Regions from separate parts of the Streptomyces sp. NPDC030991 genome, predicted to be linked through region 1. Evidence: riboswitches for the same ligand, from Rfam matches in the RefSeq annotation. Region 1 holds a riboswitch; the other holds the start of a gene.

Region 1 (4,408 bases):
AAGTCCTTCTTGGCGAGGATGATGCCGCCGCGGGGGCCGCCGAGCGTCTTGTGGGTCGTCGAGGTGACGACGTCCGCGTGCTCGACCGGGTTCGGGTGCAGCCCCGCCGCGACGAGACCGGCGAAGTGCGCCATGTCGACCCAGAGGTACGCCTCGACCTCGTCGGCGATGCGCCGGAACTCGGCGAAGTCCAGCTGACGCGGGTACGCCGACCAGCCGGCGATGATCACCTTCGGGCGGTGCTCCTTGGCGAGCGCCTCGACCTCGGCCATGTCGACCAGGCCGTTGTCGTCGACGTGGTACGGGACCACGTTGAACTGCTTGCCGGAGAAGTTCAGGCGCATGCCGTGCGTGAGGTGGCCGCCGTGCGCCAGGTCCAGGCCGAGGATCGTGTCGCCGGGCTTGGCGAGCGCGAAGAGGGCGGCCTGGTTGGCGGAGGCGCCCGAGTGCGGCTGCACGTTGGCGTACTCGGCGCCGAACAGCTCCTTGACCCGGTCGATCGCGATCTGCTCGGTGACGTCGACGTGCTCGCAGCCGCCGTAGTAGCGGCGGCCGGGGTAGCCCTCGGCGTACTTGTTGGTGAGGACCGAGCCCTGGGCCTCCATGACGGCGACCGGCGCGAAGTTCTCCGACGCGATCATTTCCAGGGTCGACTGCTGGCGGTGCAGCTCGGCGTCGACGGCCTCGGCCACCTCCGGGTCGAGCGTGTGCAGGGACTCGTTCAGTACGGACTGCGCAGAGATGTCGGTCATGGGGGTCAGCTCCCGGAGAACTCGGTGTACTCGTCGGCGGTGAGCAGGTCCTTCGGCTCCTCGGCGATCCGGACCTTGAAGAGCCAGCCGCCCTCGAAGGGGGCCGAGTTCACCAGGGACGGGTCGTCGACGACGTCCTGGTTGGCCTCGGTGACCTCGCCCGAGACGGGGGAGTACAGGTCGGAGACCGACTTGGTGGACTCCAGCTCGCCGCAGGTCTCGCCCGCGGTGACGGTGTCGCCGACCTCGGGGAGCTGGACGAACACGATGTCACCGAGCGCGTTGGCCGCGTGCTCCGTGATGCCGACCGTGGCGACGCCGTCCTCGACGGCCGACAGCCACTCGTGCTCCTTGCTGTAACGCAGCTGCTGCGGGTTGCTCATGATGCGAATTCTCCTGTACGCGGGAGGGTGCTGGTGACAGTGGGGGAGGGCGCGGGGATGACGAGCGTCACTTCCGGCGCTTGTGGCAGCGTCACTTCTGGCGCTTGTAGAACGGCAGGGCCACGACCTCGTAGGGCTCGTGCGTACCGCGGATGTCGACGCCCACGCCCGTGGTGCCGGGGCCGGCGTGCGCGGCGTCGACGTACGCCATGGCGACCGGCTTGCCCAGGGTGGGGGAGGGGGCGCCGGAGGTGACCTCGCCGATCACCTGCCCGTCGCGGACCACCGGCATGCCCGCGCGCGGGACGCGGCGGCCCTCGGCGATCAGGCCGACGAGCTTGCGGGGCGGGGCGGTCTCGGCGCGCTCGGCGGCGGCCGCCAGGGCCTCGCGGCCCACGAAGTCGCCGTCCTTCTCGAACTTCACGACCCGGCCGAGACCCGCGTCGAACGGCGTCAGCTCCGTCGTCAGCTCGTGCCCGTACAGCGGCATGCCCGCCTCCAGGCGCAGCGTGTCGCGGCAGGAGAGGCCGCAGGGGACGAGGCCGTACCCGGCGCCCGCCTCGGTCAGCGCCTGCCACAGCTTCTCCGCGTCGCCGGGCGCGACGAACAGCTCGAAGCCGTCCTCGCCGGTGTACCCGGTGCGCGCGATGAGCGCCTCGACACCGGCGACGGTGCCCGGCAGGCCGGCGTAGTACTTCAGCCCGTCCAGGTCGGCGTCGGTGACGGACTTCACGATGGCGGGCGAGTTCGGACCCTGCACGGCGATCAGCGCGTACGCGTCCCGGTCGTCGCGGACCTCGGCGTCGAAGCCGGCGGCGCGCTCGGTGAGGGCGTCCAGCACGGTCTGCGCGTTGCCGGCGTTGGCGACGACCATGTACGTGGTGTCGGCGAGCCGGTAGACGATCAGGTCGTCGAGGATGCCGCCGTCCGCGCGGCAGATCATGGTGTAGCGGGCGCGGCCGACGCCGACCGTGGCGATGTTGCCGACGAGCGCGAAGTTCAGCAGCGCCGCCGCGTCCGGGCCGGTCACCGTGATCTCGCCCATGTGGGACAGGTCGAAGAGCCCGGCCTTCGTCCGCACGGCGGTGTGCTCGTCGCGCTCGCTGGCGTAGCGCAGCGGCATGTCCCAGTCGGCGAAGTCGGTCATGGTCGCGCCCAGCGAGCGGTGCAGGGCGTCGAGCGAGGTCGTACGGGTCATGGCTGGTGCTCCCGGGCGTGACGGCGATGGCGAGGGGTCCCCCGTGGCGGAGGCCTCCCCATCTGTCATCGGAACCTGAGAGGTTCGCCCCGACCACACGTACTGATGGTCATGGCTTGCACCTTGGGTGGGGCCGCCGTGCTGGACGGACGGCCCGCTTTTCAGATGTGCCTCGCCCGCGCGGTACGGGGCCTGAGAGATTCAAGGGAGGGACTTGCTCCTTCGGCGTCCGGGTACCCGTCGTGCTGGTGGGTCCCGGAACTCTCCCGCGCGGATTCAAGCGGCCGGTATGCGGTTGTGTGCGTGTGGCGGGCACATCATTGCATGCCCGCGGAACGGGGAAACCCCACGCCGGGCATTACCTTCTCTTTACACTTGGCGGGCAGAAGTGCCTGGGCGGAACGGGGAGGACGATCACGGTGCACAAGGCGATCGCGGGGGCGTACGCGACGACGGCTTCACCCGTGCCGGCGGTGGTCCCGAGGGCGCGGATGCCGCGCCGTCGCCAGGTGCGCGATCTGCGCGGGCGCGGCGGCCGCACACCGCGCCGGATCGGCTTCGCCGCGGGGGACCTCGTGGTGCTCTCGGGGCTGCCGGGCAGCGGCAAGTCCACGCTGATGCGCCGGGCCGTCACGGCGCTGCGCATCGACTCCCAGGACGCCCGGGAGCGCTGGGCCGCCCGCCTCCCCGGTCTGCCGTACGCGCTCTACCGCCCGCTGGTCCGGGTCGCGCACTACGCGGGGCTGCGGCGGGCGATGCGCTCCGGCGTCAGCGTCGTCGTGCACGACTGCGGCACCCAGGCGTGGGTGCGCCGCTGGATGATCCGCGCTGCCCGGCGCCGCGGCGCCTCCGTCCACCTGCTCCTCCTCGACGTCCCGCCCGGCACCGCCCTCGAGGGCCAGGCGGAGCGGGGCCGCGGGGTGTCGCGGTACGCGTTCGCGCGCCATCGCCGGGCGGTGGGCGCGCTGGTGACGTCGACGGAGCGGGGCGATCTCCCGGCGGGCATCGAGTCGGCGGTGCTGCTCGACCGGGCGGCGACCGACGCCCTCGGCGGGATCACGTTCCGGGGGTGAGCGGGACGAGCGGGAGCACGCTCCGGGGACAAAGGGACCACCGGAAGACCCTTGGGGCCCCTCTGGCGTACGGGTTATCGTCGGCGGCTATGGAACACCCGGCATTTCACGAGGACGCGCACCCCCATCCGACGCACGGCTGGCCGGCCAACGAGCTGGAGCAGGTCCTCGGCGCCGCGCTCGGCGTCGAGGGCGCAGGCGCCCGCATCGTCGAGGTCCTCGGCCGCAGCCCGGTCTGGATACCGCTGCCCCAGGGCGGCAGCCCCGAGAGCCGTGACCTCGACCTGCCGACGTTGGAGATCGAGGGCCAGGCGTACGTCCCCGTCTTCAGCTCCGAACAGCAGTTCATGCAGGTCACCGGCGGCCGTATGCACTGCACGGTCGCCCCGGCCGTCGAGTTCGCGCGCGGGCTGCCCGCCCAGGTCGGGCTCGCGCTCAACCCGGACGGCGCCGTCGGCATCCCGCTGCCCCCGGCCGCCGTCGCCGAACTGGCCCGCAGCGGACGCACCCCGCTGGACGGCCCGTCCACCGGCGGTCGCGTCGTGCTCTGCGAACCCGACTGGCAGCACGACCCGGTGGACTTCCTGGCGACGGTGCGCGAGGAGTTCGAGGCGGCCGGCACCGTACTGAGCGCCCACCGCTGCCTCGCCGTCGTCGAGGACGCGGACCCGTCCCTGTTCATCGGGGTGCGGCTGACCCAGTGGGAAGGCGCCGCGCGGGACCTCCCGCTGGACGCGCTGGGCCGCGCGCTCGGCCGGACCCCGGTCGCCTGGCCGGTGAACCTGGTCTTCCTCGACGTCACCCAGGACCCGGTCGCCGACTTCCTGCGCACGCGCGTACGTCCGTTCTACGCACGGGAACGGTGACGTCGTCCGTCAAGTCGGTGTCAGTGACGCCGCTTAAGCTGGTTTCATGACCTGACCGGGCGGCGCTCCGCCCCCGGTCACGGGCGGAACACGGACGTTCACGAAGGGGCGGTTACGGGTGAGTGCGTCGGGCACG
Region 2 (4,408 bases), on a different contig from region 1:
AAGCTCCGTGATGAGCGTCAGGTAGCCCTGCGCCTGCTCGGCCGGCGCGAAGGGGTGCAGCTGCCCGAACTCGGGCCAGGTGACCGGCTCCATCTCCGTCGTCGCGTTGAGCTTCATCGTGCAGGAGCCCAGCGGGATCATGCCGCGGTCGAGCGCGTAGTCGCGGTCGGCGAGCCTGCGCAGGTAGCGCAGCATCGCGGTCTCGGAGCGGTGCTGGTGGAAGACGGGGTGCGTCAGGATGTCGTCGCCGCGCAGCGCCGCCGGGGGCAGCGCGTCGACCGTCCCGGCGTCCAGCGCCTCGATGTCCGCCTCGACGCCGAACGCGCCCCAGACGACGTGGAGTTGACCCCGGGTGGTGGTTTCGTCGCAGGCGACCGAGACGTGGTCGGCGTCGACGAGGTGTACGTTGACCCCGCCCTCCCGGGCGGCGCGGACGACCTGGGCGGCCTTGCCCGGCACCCGGACGGTCAGAGTGTCGAAGTACGCGCCGTGCACGACCTCGACCCCGCCCGCCGACAGACCCGCGGCCAGCAGCGTGGCGTAGCGGTGGGTGCGCCGCGCGATGGACCGCAGGCCGTCCGGTCCGTGGTAGACGGCGTACATGCCGGCCATGACGGCGAGCAGGACCTGGGCCGTGCAGATGTTGCTCGTCGCCTTCTCGCGACGGATGTGCTGCTCCCGCGTCTGCAGGGCGAGACGGTACGCCTTGTTGCCGTCGGCGTCGACGGAGACACCGACGAGCCGCCCGGGCAGCGACCGGGCGAACTTCTCCCGTACGGCCATGTAGCCGGCGTGCGGTCCGCCGAAGCCCATCGGCACACCGAAGCGCTGCGTCGTGCCGACGGCGATGTCCGCGCCCAGCTCGCCGGGCGAGGTGAGCAGCGTGAGAGCGAGCAGGTCGGCGGCGACGGTGACGATCGCGCCCAGTTCGTGCGCCTGGTCGACGACCGGCTTGATGTCACGGACGGCGCCGGAGGCCCCCGGGTACTGCACGAGCACGCCCACGACGCCGCGCTCGGCGATCTCGGCCGGGATGCCGTCGCTCAGGTCGGCGACGACGATCTCCACGCCGGCCGGCTCGGCACGTGTCCTGATGACGGCGGCGGTCTGCGGCAGCGCGTCGGCGTCCACGAGGTACACGCCGCTCTTGACCTTGCCGACGCGCCGCGACAGCGCCATGGCCTCGGCGGCGGCCGTGCCCTCGTCGAGCAGGGAGGCGCCCGAGGTGGGCAGGCCGGTCAGTTCGGCGACCATCGTCTGGAAGTTGAGCAGCGCTTCGAGGCGGCCCTGCGAGATCTCCGGCTGGTACGGCGTGTAGGCCGTGTACCAGGACGGGTTCTCCATGACGTTGCGCAGGATGACGGGCGGCGTGAACGTCCCGTAGTAGCCGAGCCCGATCATCGAGCCGAGCACCTGGTTGCGGTCGGCGAGGGAGCGCAGCTCGGCGAGCACCTCGGCCTCGGTCCTGGCGGCGGGCAGCTCCAGCGCCTCGGCGCTCCTGATCACGTCCGGCACCGCGGCCGCCGTCAGCTCGTCGAGCGAGCCGTAGCCGACCTGCGCGAGCATCTTGGCCTGCGCGGCGTCGTCCGGACCGATGTGGCGCTGCTCGAAGGGGATGCCCTGCTCCAGAGCGGAGAGCGGAGTACGGTTGGCGGTCATTGCGGAGGCCTCCTGGTCATCGCGACCTGCGAGGGGCACCACGGCGTGGCTGCCCGGACGGCCTCCCCCTCTGTCATCTCAACCTGAGAGCTTCACCGGTCCACCCCGCGCGAGCACGGAACACACCGGCTTTCACCGTCGGTGAGAGCGGAAGACGTGCACCCGCCCTGCTTTCCAGAGTGACCTCGTCCGTGCGGTACGTGGGCCTGAGAGATTCCGGGGAGGATTTGCTCCTTCGGCGCCTCCGACGGTGGTCGGAGACTCTCCCGCACGGGGTCAGCAGCCGCTTGCCAGCCTACCAGCGGCGATATGACCGGTTCCCTCGAGTGGCCGCCTTCCCCAATGTGCTCTTTCGTAGTGCTTACAGACGAGTTGCGACCATCTGGAGGGCACGTGCAGACCCACGTCGATCCGCGCAACCTGATCGGCCGCAAGGCGCTCGACCGCAACGGAGCCAAGATCGGCACGATCGACGAGGTCTACCTCGACGACGCCACGGGGGTGCCGGAGTGGGCGGCGATACGCACCGGCCTCTTCAGCCGCGACGCCTTCGTCCCCCTGGAACCGAGCCAACTGATCGACGGCGCCCTCCGCGTCCCCTTCGAACGCGCCCTGATCAAGGATTCCCCGGACTTCGGCGTGGGCCGCCACCTCTCCCCCGAGCAGGAGCTCCAGCTCTACCACCACTACGGCCTCGACCTCACGGCCCCGCAGCCCCCGGACATCCTGTTCGGCCGTATCGCGGGCACCGAGGAGTAACGGGCGCGGACGAGCCGCCCTCCACCGCACAGGCCCCGCCCCCGTCTAGGCCCGTTCCGCCCGCTCTGCCCGCTCCACCAGCGGCAGCGGCTCCGCGGGCTCCAGCAGCGGGTCGTCGACCAGGAACGTGCGGACCCGCCCCGGCCCCTTCGCGTACGGCGTCTCGAACCGTACGGTGACCCGCCCGAGCCCGCTGCCCTGCACCCACCCCGGCCCGAACTCGGCGTGCCGCACATCGTGCCCGGCCATCCAACGCCGCTCGACAGGACCGGCCTCCACCGCCGCGACCTCGACCCGCTCGCCCTCCTCCGCGGCGGCGTCCACCGCGCCCCGGCCCCCGCCCCGCTCCTCCTCGGCGGCGGCCGCCTGGGCGAACAGGTCCTCCTGCGTGAAGTCGGCGAGCCCGCTCACGCCGACCCCGAGCAGCCGCACCCCGCCCGTCGTGTCCACGGACTCCAGCAGCCGCGCCGCGGCCTCCCGCACCACCGCGGGATCATCGGTCGGCCCGCGCAGCGTCTCGGACCGCGTCAGCGTCGAGAAGTCGTACCGCCGCACTTTCAGGACGACGGTCCGCCCCGACCGCTCGGCCGCCCGCAACCGCTCCACGCACCGGTCGGCAAGGCGCTGCACCTCCGCGCGGACGCGCACCCGGTCGTGGATGTCCACGTCGTACGTGTCCTCGACCGACACCGACTTCGAGTCGCGCTCGGCGACGACGGGCCGCTCGTCGTGGGCCAGCGCCATGGCGTACAGATGGCCCCCGTGCGACTTCCCCAGCAGCCGCACCAGCTCGTCCTCGCCCGCCTCGGCGATCTCGGCGACGGTGAGAATCCCCGCGCGCCGCAGATGGTCCCCGGTCGCGGGCCCGACCCCCGGCAGGATCCGCACGGACTTCGGCCCGATCAGCGCCCGCTCGGTCCCCGGCCGTATCAGCACCAGCCCGGCCGGCTTGGCCTCCTCCGACGCGATCTTCGCCAGCATCTTGGAGGCGGCGAGCCCGACGGACCCGGTCAGTCCGGTCACCCGCCGGATGTCCGCCCGCAGCCGCACCCCGACGGCCTCCGCGGAAACGGCGTCCCAGGCCACCTCACCGGCCTCCAGATCGACGAACGCCTCGTCGAGGCTCAACGGCTCCACGAGCGGCGAAAGCTCCCGCAGAAGCCCCATCACCTGTTCGCTGACCTCCCGGTACAACCGGAACCGCGGCACGAGGTACGCGGCATTGGGCGCGAGCCGGCGCGCCTGCCCCATCGGCATCGCCGAGTGCACCCCGAACTTCCGTGCCTCGTACGACGCCGTCGCCACGACACCGCGCGGCCCGAGCCCGCCCACGACGACCGCTTTCCCGCGCAGGCTCGGCTTGGCCGCCTGCTCCGCCGAGGCGTAGAAGGCGTCCATGTCGAGATGCAGAATCGTCGGCCCGGCTCTCACTCCACCGATGCTGCCCTACGCCACTGACAACGCGGCCGCACGAGGGTCACACCGCGCGGTTGCGCCGCCTCGCGAGCTCGTCCGCGGGGTTCTGCCCGATCAGCGTCTCGCCGGTGTCCACGCGCTCGCCGTGCAGCTGTGACAGGGCACTCTCCACGTCCCGCCAGACCACGCCCACGGCGATCCCGAAGATTCCCTGACCACCCTGGAGCAGCTCGTGCACCTCGGCCGGCGACGTGCACTCGTACACAGTGGCGCCGTCGCTCATGAGCGTCATGCGCTCCAGGTCCGCAAAGCCCCGCTCCCGCAGGTGCTGCACGGCTGTACGAATGTTCTGCAACGAGACGCCCGTGTCCAGGAAGCGCTTGACGACCTTGAGCACGACGACGTCGCGGAAGCTGTACAGACGCTGCGTCCCCGAGCCGTACGCAGGCCGCACGCTGGGCTCGACGAGGCCGGTCCTGGCCCAGTAGTCGAGCTGTCGATAGGTGATACCGGCCGCCGCGCACGCGGTCGGACCCCGGTACCCCACTTCCTCCTCGGAAGCCGCTCCGCCGCT

The links. Region 1 has a riboswitch for glycine ahead of gcvT (glycine cleavage system aminomethyltransferase GcvT). Riboswitches for the same ligand answer to the same signal wherever they lie in the genome.
Region 2: linked by a shared signal. The riboswitch ahead of gcvP (aminomethyl-transferring glycine dehydrogenase) and the one ahead of gcvT (glycine cleavage system aminomethyltransferase GcvT) in region 1 are both predicted to bind glycine.

What each region holds. Positions count from the first base shown of each region.
Region 1 covers NZ_JBVIFR010000007.1:321,247-325,654, reverse strand. The annotation lists gene glyA (serine hydroxymethyltransferase) at 1-752, opposite strand, end outside; gene gcvH (glycine cleavage system protein GcvH) at 758-1,135, opposite strand; gene gcvT (glycine cleavage system aminomethyltransferase GcvT) at 1,227-2,333, opposite strand; glycine riboswitch at 2,386-2,504, opposite strand; glycine riboswitch at 2,505-2,612, opposite strand; gene ACZ45E_RS16430 (AAA family ATPase) at 2,825-3,406, shown strand; gene ACZ45E_RS16425 (enhanced serine sensitivity protein SseB) at 3,496-4,272, shown strand; gene ACZ45E_RS16420 (enhanced serine sensitivity protein SseB C-terminal domain-containing protein) at 4,391-4,408, shown strand, end outside.
Region 2 covers NZ_JBVIFR010000016.1:191,481-195,888, forward strand. The annotation lists gene gcvP (aminomethyl-transferring glycine dehydrogenase) at 1-1,659, opposite strand, end outside; glycine riboswitch at 1,844-1,938, opposite strand; gene ACZ45E_RS28045 (PRC-barrel domain-containing protein) at 2,053-2,418, shown strand; gene ACZ45E_RS28050 (DNA polymerase IV) at 2,464-3,849, opposite strand; gene ACZ45E_RS28055 (MerR family transcriptional regulator) at 3,896-4,408, opposite strand, start outside.